DNA from 3 places in the Actinomadura sp. NPDC048394 genome. Region 1 is predicted to be linked to each of the others. Evidence: riboswitches for the same ligand, from Rfam matches in the RefSeq annotation. Region 1 holds a riboswitch; each other region holds the start of a gene.
What was found. Region 1 has a riboswitch for S-adenosylmethionine ahead of thrC (threonine synthase). Riboswitches for the same ligand answer to the same signal wherever they lie in the genome.

Region 1 (5,655 bases):
GCGCCGTCCCGTCGACGCCGAGGCCGTGGACGCCCACATGCGTCGTTCGCCCACCGCACGTGACGGTGCGGGCCGCGCGGTCGACGCGCGCGCCGAGCACCACTTCGCAGCAGTCGAGGAACGCCGAAGCCCAGCGTTCGGTGAGGAACCCCGCGTGGTCCGCGCCGAGGATGCCCGATAGGACCTGCGCACCGATGTCGTCCGGGAGCAGCCGGAAGTACTCCGGCGGCGCCCACGGCGTGTGCGAGAAATGCACGATCCTGAGGTCGGGACGTCGCTCCCGCAGCATCCGCGGCGCCAGCGACAGGTGGTAGTCCTGGATCGCCGCCTTCGCGCCCGGCGCCGCGTCCCGCGCCAGCGCGTCGGCGAACGCCGCGTTGTACGCCTCGTACGACTGCCAGTCGCGCCGCGCGCGCGCATCGAAGTGCGGGCTGCGCGGGGTGTCGTACAGCAGGTGGTGGACGAACCACAGCGTCGAGTTCGCGACCGCGTTGTACGCCCGGTGGAACGTCGCCGCCGGGATGTCCAGCATCCGGACCGCCGCACCGCCGGTGTCGTGCCCGGCGAGGTCGATCCGCCCGTCCGGGGCGCGCCGCGCCGCCGTCCGGTCGGCCTCGCCGAGGCTCGCGCACACCCACAGCACGTCCTGCCCGGACGCCACGCCGGCGAGGCCCGACACGAGGCCGCCGCCTCCCCGCCGCATCTCCAGCGCGCCGTCGTCGGACAGCGAGAACGACACGGGCCCGCGGTTCGACGCCACCACCACTTGGCTCATACGGGAAGGGTCTCAGTTGTGACGGGGGTGCTTCAAAGTGGCCCAGGGGGAATACTTCGGCACCGCCCGGCGGGTAGGCATCCGTACCTAAAGCGCCGTGGTTAGGGGGATTCGCGACGGGTACCCGGACGGAATGAGCCGGGCCGAGACGACCAAGACCGTCCTCGTCGCCGGGGCGGCGAACCTCATCCTCGCCATCGCCAAGCTGATCGCCGGGATGCTCGCCGGATCGAGCGCGATGCTCGCCGAGGGCGCCCACTCCGTCGCCGACACCCTCAACCAGGGCTTCCTGTTCACCTCGCTGCGCCGCAGCGCCCGCCCGCCCGACCGGCGCCACCCCTTCGGCTACGGCAACGAGCGCTACTTCTGGTCGCTGCTCGCCGCGTTCGGCATCTTCGTCGCCGGCGGCGGCTTCTCCATCTTCGAGGGCATCCTCACGATGACCGGGCACGGCGGCTCCGAAGGCGACGTGTGGCTCGCCTACGGCGTCCTCGCCCTCGGCGCGCTGCTGGAGGGCACGTCCTGGGTCCGCGCGTTCACGCAGGCGCGCCGCGAGACCCGCGAGAACGGCCGCGACATCGTCGACCACGTCCGCCGGTCGCCCGACGTCACCTTCAAGGCCGCGCTGTTCGAGGACACCGCCGCGATGATCGGCCTCGCGTTCGCCGCCGCCGGGCTCGTGCTGCGGCAGCTCACCGGCTCGCAGTTCTGGGACGGCCTCGCGTCCGTGCTGATCGGGCTGCTGCTCGTCGTCGTCGCGTTCGTGCTCGGCCGCGACAGCAAGGGCCTGATCATCGGCCGCGCCGCCGACCCCGCCGCGCAGGCCGAGATCCGCGCCGAGATCGCCGGGGCGCCCGGCGTGACCGGCGTCGACGACCTGCTCACCATGCACTTCGGCCCGGACGAGCTGCTCGTCGCCGCCCGCGTCAACTTCTCCGACGCCATCAGCGCCGACCAGGCCGAGGACGTCGCCGGCGAGATCGACCGGCGGCTCAAGGAGCGCGTCCCGATCGTCCGGCACGTCTTCCTCGACCCCACCCAGCGCGCCCCCGCCCGGCCCGCCGCCGACGAGCCCGCGTGATCAAGACCACGCCCGGGTAACGTCTCACAGGGCGGACCCACCTGTCTGCCATCCGGTCACGTCATGTAAAGTTCGCATACGAGTTCAAAGCGCTCGTTCTCTACAGCGTGCGACCTCGACAACTGAATACCGCTCATCCAGAGGGGTGGAGGGACCGGCCCTGCGAAGCCCCGGCAACCACCCGGCTATGGCGCGCTCGCGATCCTGCGAGGCCGGCCGGGAGATGGTGCCAACTCCGGCCTGCGACCAAGGTGGCGCAGGGAAGATGGGGAGAAAGGCCTCGCCCTCATGGCATTCACGCCTGCCACGGACCTCGGACCCGCTACCGCCCTCGTCTGCCGCGAATGCGGCTCCAAGCGCGATCTCGGCCCCTTCTACGCGTGCGAGGAGTGTTTCGGCCCGCTGGAGATCGCCTACGACTTCGGCGGGATCACCCGGGCCGACATCGAGTCCGGTCCGCGCAACATCTGGCGCTACCGCGGGCTGCTGCCCGTCCCGTCGACCGTCGCCGACACCCCCAACACCGAGCCCGGCCTGACCCGGCTCGTCCGCGCCGACAACCTCGCCGAGAGCCTCGGCCTGCAGCGGCTGTGGGTGAAGGACGACAGCGGCAACCCGACCCACTCGTTCAAGGACCGCGTCGTCGCGGTCGCGCTCGCCGCCGCCCGCGAACTCGGCTTCAAGGTGCTGGCCTGCCCGTCCACCGGCAACCTCGCCAACGCGGTCGCCGCCGCGGCGGCCCGCGCCGGGATCCGCAGCGCCGTGTTCGTCCCGTCGAACCTCGAGTCCCAGAAGATCATCACGACGGCCGTGTACGGCGGGACGTTCGTCACCGTCGACGGCAACTACGACGACGTGAACCGGCTCGCGTCCGAGATCGCCGGCGAGCAGGACGACTGGGCGTTCGTCAACGTCAACGTCCGCCCGTACTACGCCGAGGGCTCCAAGACGCTCGGCTACGAGATCGCCGAGCAGCTCGGCTGGCGGCTGCCCGACCAGATCGTGGTGCCGGTCGCGTCCGGCTCCCAGCTCACCAAGATCGACAAGGCGTTCCAGGAGCTGATCAAGCTCGGCCTCGTCGAGGACAAGCCGTACCGGGTGTTCGGCGCGCAGGCCGCCGGCTGCGACCCCGTCTCCGCCGCGTTCAAGGCGGGCCACGACGTCGTCCGGCCGGTCAAGCCCGACACCATCGCCAAGTCCCTGGCGATCGGCAACCCCGCCGACGGCCCCTACGTCCTCGACGTGACGCGCCGCACCGGCGGCGCCGTCGAGGACGTCACCGACGAGCAGGTCGTCGACGGCATCCGGCTGCTCGCCCGCACCGAGGGCATCTTCGGCGAGACCGCCGGCGGCGTCACCGTCGGCTGCCTGCGCAAGCTCGTCGAGGCGGGCACCCTCGACCCGTCCGCCGAGACCGTGATCATCAACTCCGGTGACGGGCTGAAGACCCTCGACGCCGTCGCGCCCGTCGCCAAGCCCAGTGCGAACATCGCGCCGACGCTGGAGGCGTTCCGCGCCGCCGGCCTCGCCTGAGAACAAGAAGGAGCCAGCAGATGAGCAGCGTGTCCGTCCGCATCCCGACGATCCTGCGGACCTACACCGGCGGCGAGGCCGAAGTGAAGGCCGAGGGCGACACCCTGCGCGCCGTGGTCGCCGACCTGGAGGCCAGCTACACCGGCATCGCGGCCCGCATCCTCGACGACGCCGGCAAGATCCGCCGGTTCGTGAACGTCTACGTCGGCGACGAGGACGTCCGGTTCGCCGAGGGCCTGGACACCGCGACCCCCGCGGGCACCCAGATCTCGATCATCCCCGCCGTCGCCGGCGGCTGACCGCCACCGGCCATCCCGCCCCCGCCCCCGGGGCACCGCCGTACCCGCCGGGTAGGGTCGACTCCGATCATGCCGAGTCGACCCCGCCGCGGCCCAGCGCCGTGACGACGCGGCTGGTCCGGGTTCCCGCGGTGGCAGGGGCGGGGGCCGGGCACGCTCGGACGGCGGGGCTGGGAATGGCGCAGGGCACGGTCAAGTGGTTCAACGCCGACAAGGGGTACGGCTTCATCGCGGTCGACGGGGGCCGTGACGTCTTCGTCCACCATTCGGCGATCCAGATGGACGGCTATCGCACCCTCGAGCAGGGCCAGCGCGTCGAGTTCGAGATCACCCAGAGCGACCGCGGCCCCCAGGCCGACGCCGTCCGCCCGCTCTGACCCGTCCCCGCCTGTTCGCGCCGGGGGCACGGGGATACGATCAAGGTCCGGCTTTCGGTACCCGGACCGCTGTCCCGCCCCAGTGATCCATGACGCAGGGGTGAGGCTCATGGAACAGTCGATGACGTGGCAGGGCGGACCCGGTGTTCCGTCCACGACCTGGCGCGGCGGGGCCAACGTCCCGTCCATGGCGTTCGGGCGGTTGAACGCCACCTGGCCATTGGCCTCGCTGAGGCTGAGCCATTCCGGAATCGTCCTGGCCGCCGTTCGCAATCGGTTCCACCTGACCCCGGCCGACGTGGTGGCCGCCTTTTCCCTGCTCGGCCTCGCTGCTCAGCAGAGGGATCGGCATCGAAACCCGCGACGGTCAGGTCCTGGTCTTCTGGACCTCCGAGGCCTCCGCCATCCTTCCCGCGCTGCAGGCCGCGGGCTTCCCGGTCTCGCCCGCACCGCGCAACGCCTTCCGGGAGATCCGCGCCGCTCGCCGACGCCTCGCCCCGACCGCCTCGGCGAGAAGCCAATTCGCCTTGCGCGGGGTCCTCGTCCTGGCCGGGCTCCTGTGCCTCGTGCTCCTGAAGCCGATCCTGCTGCCGGACTACCCCTGGCCCATGCTCGCTATCGCCCTGCTGTCCTTCGCGGCCCTCAACGGTCTGCTCTACCTGCGACGGAAGTGACCCCACCCTCCCCTCTACAACGCACTTCACCCAAGGCCGAGCTTTTCGTGAACAGTGGGGCACGGACCGGCACAGCACGGCGCAACACCACATGTCCGACAGATCGCCCGAGTATCGCGCCGCAGGTCAGAGCCGCTCCGGGCGTCCCGGCGCAGACGAGTGCCGCGAGGCTGTGCGGCGCTTGCACTCGGCAGGGTAGAGTGCTAAAAAACGGTTGGCACTCTACTGTGGAGAGTGACAGCTTCACAGTCTGGGTCGGGGCGACGAGGCCCCAGTCCGGTGGCGGAATGGCAGCCGCCGGGCGCGGGGCCGTCCGTCGCGGGCGTCGGCTCGATCCTTTAAGCCACCTTGTTCCGGGAGGACTAGGAGCCTATGGCTGCAAAGATGATCGCGTTCGACGAGGAGGCCCGGCGCGGCCTCGAGCGCGGCATGAACCAGCTCGCCGACGCCGTGAAGGTGACCCTCGGTCCCAAGGGCCGCAACGTCGTGCTGGAGAAGAAGTGGGGCGCCCCCACGATCACCAACGACGGTGTGTCGATCGCCAAGGAGATCGAGCTCGAGGACGCCTGGGAGAAGATCGGCGCCGAGCTCGTCAAGGAAGTGGCGAAGAAGACCGACGACGTAGCCGGTGACGGCACGACGACGGCGACCGTCCTGGCCCAGGCGCTGGTCCGCGAGGGCCTGCGCAACGTGGCCGCCGGCGCCAACCCGATGTCGCTGAAGCGCGGCATCGAGGCCGCGGTCGAGCGGGTCAGCGAGGAGCTGTCCAAGCTGGCCAAGGACGTGGAGACCAAGGAGCAGATCGCCTCCACGGCGTCCATCTCCGCGGGCGACCCGCAGATCGGCGAGATGATCGCCGAGGCGATGGACAAGGTCGGCAAGGAAGGCGTCATCACGGTCGAGGAGAGCCAGACCT
Region 2 (5,655 bases), on a different contig from region 1:
GTGCCATGGCCTCTTTCAGCTGGCCGTAGATCTGGCTCCGCAGCGCTTCCTTGATCGGATTCGTGCGAAAGGCCCCCGTCGAGTTCTCCAGGTCGACGGCCAGAATGCTCCTGTGCACCGGGTTGCCGCTCACCCGAGCGCCCCCAATCCCGCACGTCCCGCCTGCCGGCGATCGTCGCTCTCCTCTTAGAAGGTTCGCCAATAGTCTGCGACCGGATTCGGCAACCGTGCAAGGTGCACGGCGACATGCATCGCCTCTGTATCCATCTGGCAAGCTTGACGACTTCTGGTGGGACAGCAGGATGTCAAAGGTAGGGGACCGCTTTTGCGCGAAGCCTGGTGATCCGGAGAGGACGAGGTTATCGTTGCCCTGCAACTTGCAGATCGGCGCCCGGGCCGCAGGGCCGAAACCGATTCGCTGGGAGGCAGGGGTGGCAGCAGCGCCGACCGTCCGCCGTCGCCGCCTCGGCATCGAGTTGCGGCGGCTCCGGGAGGGCCTGGGCCACACGGTCGAGGAGATCGCGGATCGGCTCGACTGGTCACCGTCGAAATTGAGCCGGATCGAGAACGCCCGTATCGGCGTGCGGGTCTCGGACGTCCGGCTGCTGCTGAAGTTGTACCGGGTGGGCGAGGGCCACCAAGGGGAGGTGCTGGCGCTCGCGCAGGCCGCGACGGAGCAGGGCTGGTGGGCCGGGTACCGGGACGTCCTGTCCGGCGAATTCGGTACCTACGTCGCGCTGGAGGACGAGGCGCGCACTGCCCTGACCTTCGGGACATACGCCGTTCCTGGGCTCCTGCAGAACAGGCAGTACGCGCACCGAATATTGGACAGCGGCAGAATTATCGCCGTTTCCACGCCTCGGCAGGTCGAACGCCGCCTGGATCTCCGCATGCGACGGCAGGACGTACTGCGTCGCGAGAATCCACTGACCCTTTCCGCCGTTATCGATGAGTCCGTCCTGCTGCGCACCGTCGGCGACCGCGACATCATGCGCGGGCAAATGCTCGATCTCATTGAACTGGCCGAGTTGCCGAACGTGCACGTCCACGTGCTTCCGATGGATGTCGACAGGGAGCCGATATTCGCGGACACCTTCACGCTTCTGGAGTTCGCTCCCGCCTACGATGTCACCTTTCCGGATGCCGTCTATCTGGACAATCTACTGACCATGGCGATACTGCAGAGCGACGACGCCACGCACATGTACCGGTTGTGCTGGGACGCCCTCAGGTCGGTCTCGCTCTCCGCCGACGATTCCCTGCGCCGGATATCCCAGGCGGCCGAGGAGTGGGGGCGGGCCGGCCCCCGCTGACCTGCGCCGGGATGGCCACGGCGATCACCGATCCGGATGGTCCTTGATCGCCTGCAGCAGGCCGGCGAAGCGTTCGGCCGAGAGGGGCAGAACCCGCTCCGGTCGTTCAGAGTCCCTCAGTCCCATCTCACCCGGTGAAAGCCGCGCCACTTCGACGCAGTTCCAGTCGCCCGAGCACTCCCTGTCGTCCGTGCATCCTGTGCTTCTGCGCCATGCCCGCGCCGGCGTTCCGGTGGGTGGGTCGCCGGTGCTTCTTCCGTCGTTGTGCGTCCGTGCGGGCATGCTTTGCTCCCTTCTGCGTGACCACGGCGCGGGGGTGTGTGGTCGAGGTAGAGGCTAGCGAGCCGAGCGCCGGTTTCGCGGGTGTTTTCCCCAGCATTTCCGACATTGATGAACCGTCCAACTAGTGTAAATCGGACAGTCAGCAGCAAAAGCGGATTTACGTGGTAGTTAACATGAGGGCGAGCGGGGTGGGCCGACGGTTTGGAAGCGCGTGATGCGCTCACCGCAATGACCGCTCGGGTACATTTTTGTGCAGTTGCCGGTGAGGTGAGATTCTCAATCGAAAACGCTTGGGTGTGCATCAGAAGGCAGTACGGGACGTCCGTTGGCGCGAGACGGGACGATGAGGCGCCTGGAAACGTGTTGACGGGGCGGGAAGGGGCGAGGCAGGATGCGGGGGGTTGTGATCATCTAGAGGATCTGAGGGACCTGGCCCGGTGACGGTCCGGCAACCTGCCTTCGCGGCAAGGTGCCAACGCCAGGAGCGATGAGGAGAGTTCATGGGCGTGCGCCTTGATGTTCCTGTGCTGGCCGGGACGCTGGTTCGGCTGGAGCCGTTGACGTTGGAGCATGTGCCGGAGCTGGCTGAGGCCGCGGAGGAGAACCGGTCGTCCTACGGGTTCACGCTCGTGCCTGGGGCGGCGGATATGGAGTCGTATGTCGCCGGGCAGCTCGCGCGGCCCGGGCTGACGCCGTTCGCGCAGGTCAGGGTCGCGGACGGGAAAGCGGTCGGGCATACGGGGCTGTGGGATCCGCGGACGTGGCCCGGCACGGACCGGCTGTGCGCGATCGAGATCGGGTGGACGTGGCTGGCGGCGTCCGCGCAGGGCACCGGCATCAACGTCGAGGCGAAGCGGCTTCTGTTCACCTACGCGTTCGAGACCTTGGGCGTCGTGCGCGTCGATCTCAAGACGGACGCGCGGAACGAGCGGTCGCGGCGGGCGATCGAGCGGCTCGGCGTGCACTTCGAGGGGGTGCTGCGGAGCTGGTCGCCGTCGTGGGCGCCGGGCGAGGAGGGCACGCTGCGCGACTCGGCGATGTTCTCGGTGGTCGAGTCCGAGTGGCCGTCGGTGAAGACGGCCATGACGAACCGGCTGGCGGAGACCGTCGCGAGGTGACGGCGAGCGGGTTTCCCGGGCGCGTGCCGGTGCTGGGCGGGACGGTCGTACGGCTGGAGCCGCTGGCGATGGGGCATGTGCCGGAGCTTGCGGAGGCCGCCGAGGAGGACAGGTCGTCGTACGGGTTCACTCCGGTGCCCTCGGGGGCGGGCATGGAGGCGTACGTATCCGACAAGCTCGACCGTCCTGGGCTCATGGCGTTCGCGCAGGTCAGGGTGGTGGACGGGAGGGCGGTCGGGCATACCGCGCTGTTGCATCCGCGGCCGTGGCCAGGCCGGGACCGGCTGTGCGCGGTCGAGATCGGGTGGACGTGGCTGTCGGCGTCCGCGCAGGGCACCGGCGTCAATGTCGAGGCGAAGCGGCTTCTGTTCGGCTACGCGTTCGAGACGCTGGGCGTGGCCCGCGTGGAGTTGAAGACGGATGCGCGGAACGAGCGGGCGCGTCGGGCGATCGAGCGGCTCGGCGCGCATTTCGAGGGCGTCCTGCGCAGGTACTCGGAGTCGTGGGTGGCCGGCGAGGAGGGCGAGTTGCGGGACACAGCCATGTACTCGGTGGTCGAGTCGGAGTGGCCGTCCGTGAAGGCGGCGATGGCGAACCGCTTGGCGGACGCCGGCCAGGTCTGATGGCGCCGCGACCTGCGGTGGTGGCCGTTCAGTGTTGGGACAGCGAGTCCAGCAGGTCGCGGCCCTGCTGCCACGAGCCGAGGTCGCTGGCGGAGTTGATGTGTCCACATGCGCCCGTCAGGTGAAATCGTGCCTCCCAGCGCGTTGCGAAGCCGACGGCGGCCTCGGGAGTGCAGTACGGGTCGTTGGCGCTGCCCACCACCAAGGCCGGGCATGGCAATGGCTGCGCTGACACGTCGGTGAACGTCGCGGCCGCCTGGCGTGGGAATGCGGGTGCGTCCGGGTCGGGCGGCGCGACCAGGAACGCGCCGCCTACTCGGCTTGAGGGGTTCCTGAGCAGCCAGGTGGACGCCGCCCAGCAGCCAAGGCTGTGGGCGACCAGCACGACCTGGCTGTCCTGCCGGGACGCGTCGTCGTATGCGTGCTGCACGGCGCCGACCCAGTCGTCCAGGTCGGGGGCGGACCACGAGGCAGGGGAGATCCTCACCGCCGAGGCGCCCCACTGCCGCTCCCACAAGGTCTGCCAGTGCTGCTCGTCCGATCCGTCGATGCCCGGGACGATGACGTGCGCGGTCAATGCCCACCACCATTTCACTCGTCGCTCTCTGCGATCATGAGGGCGTTCCGACGCCGATTCTGATGGATGCATCGGCACGGTGGTCGACTTGCAAGTGATCTCAAAGAAGATGGTGCGGACGACGATGGAATCACTCGACCGGATAGACCGGGACATACTTGCCCTGCTCCAGGCCGACGGCCGGCTGACCGGCGCTGAGGTGGGACGCCGCGTCGGGCTCTCACAGCCCGCGGCGAGCGCCCGCATCCAGCGGCTGGAGAAGAGCGGCGTCATCACCGGCTACCGAGCGCTGGTCGATCCGGAAGCCCTCGGACTGAACATCCACGCGGTCGTCCGGCTGCGCACCACGCACGCCCGGCTTTCCCGCGCTCTGGAGTTCGCCGCCCGGACTTCCGAGATCGCCTCCACCCTCAGGGTCACCGGAGAGGACTGCCTCATCTTCGACGTCTACTGCCCGCAGGCGGCACGGCTCGAAGAGGTCGTGGACGCACTCGCCCGGTACGGTCCCGTCACGACGTCCCTCGTGCTCCGCGCCTATCCGCAGAAGCCGCTGACCGACGCGACGCCGGCGACGTCATGACCCGAAGCGGCTAGAGCTCGAACCAGACGGCGTGGCCTGCGGCGCGCGGTTCCGTGCCCCAGGTCTTCGCGACGGACGCGACGATCCGCAGGCCGCGTCCGGTGACGTCCAACTCGGCCGCCTCGGCGACGTGCGGGACGGTCGCCGCCTGCCCGTCGTCAATCACCTCGATTCGGACGGCCCGCGCCGAGTGGGTCACCTCCACGCGGATCTGCCCGTCGCGTCCCGACTCGGTGTAGCGCAGCGCGTTCGTCAGCAGCTCGCTCATGCACAGCGCCGCGTCGTCCAGGCACGGATGCTCCCGGCCCAGCACGTCGCGCAGCCAGCGCCGTGCGTGCCCCACCGCCCGGTCCATCCCCGGCAACAGAAGCGCGTCGAACCTCATGGTCGGCGCAGTCATCGCCCACTCCCTTCGCATCGCTGTCGCCGAAAAGAATGAGCCGGACATCCCCCGCCGAACGATGCGTTCGCCGGCCTCGTCCGCAGGTCCTCGGGCAAGAGTGCCCCAGTCACTTTTGACTGAGGCACTCTTGCCGCCTTCGTTGGAAACCTTCATCGTGACGCAAAGTCAAGGCATGATTACTCCATGGAGAACGCGCAGCGCCCGACCATGCGAAGCCGCAAGCTCGGCCAGCGCCTTCGCGCCATCCGCGAGGACCGAGGGCTCACCCTCCAGAAGGCCGCCCGCCTGCTCAACCGCACCCCGTCCTCGCTCAGCAAGCTCGAAACCGGCAAACGCGGCATCCGCCGCCCCGCCCTGGAGCACATGCTCGACCGCTACGAGATCAGCGATCCTGGCGAGCGCCAAGCCCTGTACGACCTCGCCCGAGACTCCGGCAAGAAGGGCTGGTGGCTCCGCTACGAGGGGAAGTTGGCCCCTTCGATGCTGGACTACATCTCCTTGGAGTCGGATGCGGCATCGATAAAGAGTCACCAGCTACACCTTGTACCTGGGCTTATGCAGACCGAAGAGTACGCTCGTGAGGTCATTGGGTCCGCCAAGGTCTTGGGCGTTGAGCCTGACATTGACGGGCTGGTGGAAGTTCGTATGCGGCGCCAGCAACTCTTGTTCGAGGAGGACGCGCCTCATCTGTGGGTTGTCGTCTACGAGACCGTTGTCCATCAGCAGTTCGGTGGGCGGCAAGTGGCTCGAGGGCAGCTC
Region 3 (5,655 bases), on a different contig from region 1:
CCGACCCGCCGGGTCCCGGTGGGAGGTCCGGCGGGAAGTAGCGCGACTGCCTACGCTACAGGGGCGAACAGGACCAAAGGCCATAAACGTCTGTGCTTGCGGGCGAGTCCGCAGGTCAGCGCGGTGCCAGTCGTGCCAGCGCGGTGCACAGCCGGTCGATGTGCTCCTCGGTGGTGCCGATCCCGAAGCTCGCGCGGACGGCCGCCCCCTCGCCGCCGCAGCCGGCGGCGCCGTCCCCGCCCAGCAGGTGCCGGACGAGCGGGTGCGCGCAGAACTTGCCGTCCCGCACGCCGATGCCGTGCTCCCCGGACAGCGTAAGCGCCACGTCGCGCGCGTTCCAGCCGGTCACGGTGAAAGACACGATTCCCACGCGCGGCGACCGGTCGCCCCACAGATTCAGCTCGCGGACGTGGGGGAGCGCGGCGAGTCCGGTGCGGAGCCTTGCGAGGAGGCGCTCCTCGCGGGCGGCGAGCGCGTCCCAGCCGGCGGCGGTGAGGGCCTCGCAGGCGGCGGCGAGCGCGATGACGCCGAGGACGTTCGGGGTGCCGGCCTCGTGCCGCTGCTCGGCGCCCGGCGCCCACCGGACCGTGTCGGCGACGGACGCGCTCGCGCCGCCGCCCTTGAGGTAGGGGTCGGCGGCGCGCAGCCAGTCGGCGCGTCCGGCGAGCACGCCCGCGCCGAACGGCGCGTACAGCTTGTGGCCGGAGAACGCGACGTAGTCGAGGCCGAGCGCGGTCATGTCGAGCGGGCGGTGCGGGACGAGCTGCGCGGCGTCCACCGCGATGCGGGCGCCGTGCCGGCGGGCGACCTGCGCGAGCTCGCGGATCGGCCACAGCTCGCCGGTGACGTTGGACGCGGCGGTGACGACGAGGAGCCGCGCGCCGACCGGGGTCGCGGCGAGCGCGCGGTCGGCGGCGTCGATCGCCTCGGCGGGCGTCGCGGGGACGGGGAGCCGCACGGGCCGCTTCCACGGCAGCAGCGACGCGTGGTGCTCGGACTCGAACACGACGACGCTCGTCCCGGTCGGGACGGCGTGCGCGAGCAGGTTCATCGCGTCGGTGGTGTTGCGGGTGAACACGACGGCGGCGCGGCGCCACGCGCCGAGGAACCCGCGCACGGTCTCGCGCGCGCGCTCGTACGCCTCGGTCGTGACCTGCGAGGCGTATCCGGCGCCGCGGTGCACGCTGCTGTAGTACGGCAGCGCGCGCGTGATCGCCTCGTGCACCGCCTCCAGACAGGGCGCGCTGGCCGCGTAGTCGAGGTTGGCGTAGGGGACCTGGCGGCCGTCGACCAGCGGGACGGGCGCGTCCGCGCCGATCACGCGCGGGAAGGCGCGAACTTCCGGCGCGGTGCCGGACGTCTCAGCAGGCGTGAACGAGGAGCGGGACGGGGCGGGGGCGAGCGTGGCGGGCATACCGGTTCCTTCCGGGGTCAGGGACCCCGGGGCCGTGCCTGCGGGATCCGCGCTTGCCGGAACGCGGTCCCGCGTCCGGCCAGGTCCTCACCCGGGGCACCCCATCGCGGACGAAGGGTTGCCGGCCAGCGAGCCGGGGCTTGGCGCTGGCGCTCATGACCTAGTGCGGAAGTATATGCGGAGCCTGTGGCAGATCAAGTGGGAGGGTGCGATGCGGTACGGGGTGGTTCGGGCGCTGGCCGGGGGCGTGGTGATGCTCGGCGCGTCCGGCCTGCTGGGCGCGTGCGGGGCGCTGGGAGGCAACTCCGGCCAGGTGTGCACCGACACGAAGAAGGCGTTCCAGCAGTACGTCACCCAGGTCAGGAGCGTGCCGGCGGCGGAGCCCGCGCAGTGGGGGCAGGCGACGCAGCGGCTCGCGGCCCGCATCGACGGGCTGGCGAAGAAGGCCGACGACGGGACGTTGAAGAAGGCGCTGGAGGACGAGGCGCGGCGGCTGCGCTCCGCCGCCGCGACCGTCGGCACCGGCGACGCGTCGCAGCTCAGCGCCGTGATGAACGACGCGCCGGTGCGCATCGGGAAGGCGTGCGCGCAGTAGCGCGAGGGTGAGACGCGAAGGGGCCCGGCGGCGAACCGCCGGGCCCCTTTCACATTCGGTCAGGCGCCTTCGCGTTCGGTCGGGCGCCTTCGTGCTCGGTCGGGCGCCTTCGCGTTCGGTCGCGGCTTCTCGCGGTCAGTTGAACATCTGGCCGGTGCCTCCGCCGTCGCCCGTGCCTCCGCCGTCGCCGGTGCCGCCCCCGTCGCCGTTGCCGCCGCCGTCGTTCCCGCCTCCGTCATTGCCTCCGCCGTCGCCGTTGCCGCCACCGCCGGGCAGCGTCGGGATGATGGTCGGCAGGTCCGTCGGCGGCTTCGGGTTGCGCGGCCCGTCCGTCCCGCCGGAGGGACGGTGCGACGGGCCGTCGGTGCTCGGCCCCTCGGTGCTCGGCCCGCCGCCGGGCGACGGGCTGCCCCAGCCGCTGCCGGGCGTCTCCGACGGCGACCCGAACGACTTCGGGTCGTAGCCCTTGATGTCGACGGCGTCGGTCATGTACGAGCGCCAGATCTGGGTGGGAAGCTGCCCGCCGTACGAGCCGTAGCCGGGGATGTTCAGCGCCTTGTTGTCCTCGCGGAACATCGCCACGCTCGTCGCCATCTGCGGGACGAACCCGTTGAACCAGATCGCGCGGCCCTCGTCGGTGGTGCCGGTCTTGCCGGCGACGTCGCGGCCGTCGGGCAGCTGCGCGCCGGTGCCGGTGCCGCCCTGGACGACCTGCTGCATCGCGTAGGTGGCGTCCCGCGCGACCTGGGCGCCGAACGCCCGGTCGCCCTTCTCGGCGAACTTGCGGGTCTGGCCCTCGTTGTCGGTGACCGACTTCACCACGTACGGCTGCCGGAACACGCCCTCGTCGGCGAACGTCGCGTACACCCCGGCCTGCTGCACCGGGTGCAGCGACACGATGCCGAGCGGGAACGACGCGGCGGCGCGCTGCGCCGGCGTCATCTGCGACGCCGAGATGCCGAGCTTCTCCGCCATCGCGGCGATCTTGTCGTTGCCGATGTCCTGGCCGAGGTTCACGTAGGCGGTGTTGACCGAGTGCTCGGTCGCGGTGACGAGGTTGATGTTCCCGAAGCTCTCGCCGCTGTCGTTCTTGATCGAGTGCCCGCCGAAGTACTGCGGGGAGCTGCCGTCGTAGGTGTCGGACAGGCTCTTGCCGTCCTCCAGCGCGGCGGCCAGCGCGATCGGCTTGAAGCCCGACCCCGCCTGCGCGGTGTCGTAGAACGCGCTGCTCGCGGCCTCCGTCAGGTAGTTGCGGCCGCCGTAGAAGGCCAGCACCTGCCCGGTGTTCGGGTCGACGGACACGAGCCCGGTCCGGATCTTCTTGCTCATCCCGGCCGGGACGTTGTTCTCCACGGCCTGCTTCGCCGCGTCCATCAGCCGCTTGTCGCACGTCGTGGTGATCTTCAGGCCGCTGCGGTTGATCTCGTCCTCGGTGTAGCCGCGCCGCTCCTCCAGCTCCTTCTTGGCCAGGTTGACCATGTAGCCCTTCTGGCCCTTGAGGACGTCGGTGATCTTCTCCTTGCCGGGCATGGGGAACCGCATCGACGCGGCGTCGGCGGGCGACAGCGCCCCGTCCCGGACCATGTTGTTCACCACCGCGTGCCAGCGCTGCTCGGCGTACACGCGGTGCTGGCCGGTCGGGTCGGCGAAGTTGCTCGGCTGCTGGATCGCGGCGGCCAGGTACGCCGACTCGGCGGGCGTGAGGTCCTTGACGTCCTTGTTGTAGTAGGCGTGCGCGGCGGCCTGCACGCCGTAGGCGTCGCGGCCGAAGTAGATCGTGTTGAGGTACTGCTCGAGGATCCAGTCCTTGGACTTCTCCCGGCCCACCTTCAGGGAGACCATGATCTCCTTGAGCTTGCGGGTGACCGAGCGCTCCTTGCCGATGCCGCCGTAGTAGTTGCGGACCATCTGCTGGGTGATCGTGGAGCCGCCCTGCAGCTGCTCGCCGGTCGCGGTGGACCAGAACGCCCGCGCGGTGCCCTGCACGGACACGCCCGGGTCCTGGTAGAAGCTGCGGTTCTCGGCGGCGATGACCGCGTCGCGGGTGCTCTTCGGGATCTGGTCGAACTTCACCGCGTCCCGGTTCATGCCCGTCTTGGCGATCAGGGTCTTGCCGTCGGAGTAGTAGAACGCGGGCCCCTGCGCGAGCGCCTGCTGCTGCGGCGAGGGGACCGGCGTGAAGATGTAGGCGATCGCGAACGCCGCGACGAAGAACCCGAGGATGCCGAGCAGCGTGAACAGGATGCGCCGCAGGTAGCGGACGCGGCGGCTGCGCTGCTTCTTCGGCCCCTTGCCGCCCCGGCCGCCCGGACCGCCGCCCGGACCGCCGGAACCGCCGCCGGGGCCGCGCCCCGGCGGGCCTCCTTGCCTCGACGACGCAGCCGGCATGGTCTTGGTATCTCCGGCCGGGGAGCCGCTCACACCAGCGCCCGCGGAGCCGTCCGGATCGTCCCCGCCGGGCCGGGGGTTATCGGGGGACGTGCCCTTTTCGGTGGCCGGGGACCGCACTCCCGCCGCGGGGGATTGCGCGGTCGCGGCGGCGGGTGCGGCCGCTGCGGGGCCGTCGGCGGGGTCCTTGTCGCCGTTCTGAGATATGTCGGTGTTCAAGGACGATTTCGGGTCCGGAGTGGTTTCTCCGGAGTCGACGGTGAGCGTGGCGGCACGGCGGGCGGAGGGCCGCGCCGCGCGCCCGGCCGCCCCGTCCCGTTCCTGGTCACGGGCCGGGTCGCCGGCCTGGGCGGTGGTGTCCGCCGACTCCGGACGCGGCGCGTCGCCGTCCGATCCGCCGGCCGGAGCGGCTTTTGCTCCGCCTTGCAGAAGATCGTCCGTAGTGCCCGGTGCGCCGTCTTCCTGACCTTTTTCCCTGCTGCTCACAAGCCCCCCGTGATTATTGCGTTACCGACGATACCTGAGGGGATCCATGCGATGGGCCGCCCAATGCACATCCTTGGCTTCCCGTTAAGAGGACGACCAAAGCGCCCTCCGGGTTGTCGTGACGGATCTCGCACGCCCTCCGGGAACCCGCGTCCCCCGGTAACGCGAGCGGCGGGAACCCCCACCCGGGGGCGCCCGCCGCTCGTCTCCGCCTGCGCGCCGTCACGCGGCGCGGGCGCTCACTTCTGCACCTTGGCGAGGATGTCCACCACGAACACCAGGGTGTCGGTGCCCTTGATCCCGGCCTGCGCGTTGCCCTTCTTGCCGTAGCCCTCGTCCGGCGGAAGGATCAGCAGCACCCGGCTGCCGACCTTCGCGCCGGTCAGGCCCTTGTCGAAGCCGGGCACGGTCGCGCCGGTGCCGATCGGGAACAGCGCCGGCTGGCCGTTCTTCCAGCTGGAGTCGAAGACCTTGCCGCCCTTCCAGATCTGGCCCTGGTAGTTGACGACCGCGTCGTCGCCCTTGGCGAGCGCCGGGCCGGTGCCCTGGACGAGCGTCTTGACCTGCAGCTTGGACGGCGCGTCCGCCTTCGGGAGCGTCACCTTCGGCGCCTTGCCGGCACCCTGGTCCTCGACCTTCGGCAGGTTCTTGTCGTCGAGCTTCTGCGGCGCGCCCTGCGGGCCGGCGTTCTTCTTCACGACCGCCTGGACGTCCACGACGAACACCACGGAGTCGTTCTTGCCGAGGCCGAGCTGCGAGCCCTGGTCGCCGA

Region 2: another riboswitch for S-adenosylmethionine. It lies ahead of AB0C78_RS00700 (GNAT family protein); the one in region 1 lies ahead of thrC (threonine synthase).
Region 3: another riboswitch for S-adenosylmethionine. It lies ahead of AB0C78_RS39885 (aminotransferase class V-fold PLP-dependent enzyme); the one in region 1 lies ahead of thrC (threonine synthase).

The regions. Positions count from the first base shown of each region.
Region 1 covers NZ_JBEZJL010000003.1:206,274-211,928, forward strand. The annotation lists gene AB0C78_RS03240 (trehalose-6-phosphate synthase) at 1-775, opposite strand, end outside; gene AB0C78_RS03245 (cation diffusion facilitator family transporter) at 909-1,856, shown strand; SAM riboswitch class I at 1,987-2,128, shown strand; gene thrC (threonine synthase) at 2,145-3,389, shown strand; gene AB0C78_RS03255 (MoaD/ThiS family protein) at 3,410-3,688, shown strand; gene AB0C78_RS03260 (cold-shock protein) at 3,865-4,065, shown strand; gene AB0C78_RS03265 (hypothetical protein) at 4,593-4,739, shown strand; gene groL (chaperonin GroEL) at 5,112-5,655, shown strand, end outside.
Region 2 covers NZ_JBEZJL010000001.1:133,284-138,938, forward strand. The annotation lists gene AB0C78_RS00685 (hypothetical protein) at 1-133, opposite strand, end outside; gene AB0C78_RS00690 (helix-turn-helix transcriptional regulator) at 432-1,313, shown strand; gene AB0C78_RS00695 (DUF397 domain-containing protein) at 1,338-1,595, opposite strand; SAM riboswitch class I at 2,000-2,089, shown strand; gene AB0C78_RS00700 (GNAT family protein) at 2,096-2,713, shown strand; gene AB0C78_RS00705 (GNAT family protein) at 2,710-3,336, shown strand; gene AB0C78_RS00710 (alpha/beta hydrolase) at 3,365-3,913, opposite strand; gene AB0C78_RS00715 (Lrp/AsnC family transcriptional regulator) at 4,008-4,493, shown strand; gene AB0C78_RS00720 (ATP-binding protein) at 4,504-4,893, opposite strand; gene AB0C78_RS00725 (helix-turn-helix transcriptional regulator) at 5,080-5,655, shown strand, end outside.
Region 3 covers NZ_JBEZJL010000077.1:23,861-29,515, forward strand. The annotation lists gene AB0C78_RS39885 (aminotransferase class V-fold PLP-dependent enzyme) at 116-1,414, opposite strand; SAM riboswitch class IV at 1,459-1,575, opposite strand; gene AB0C78_RS39890 (hypothetical protein) at 1,626-2,009, shown strand; gene AB0C78_RS39895 (transglycosylase domain-containing protein) at 2,145-4,397, opposite strand; gene AB0C78_RS39900 (FKBP-type peptidyl-prolyl cis-trans isomerase) at 5,123-5,655, opposite strand, start outside.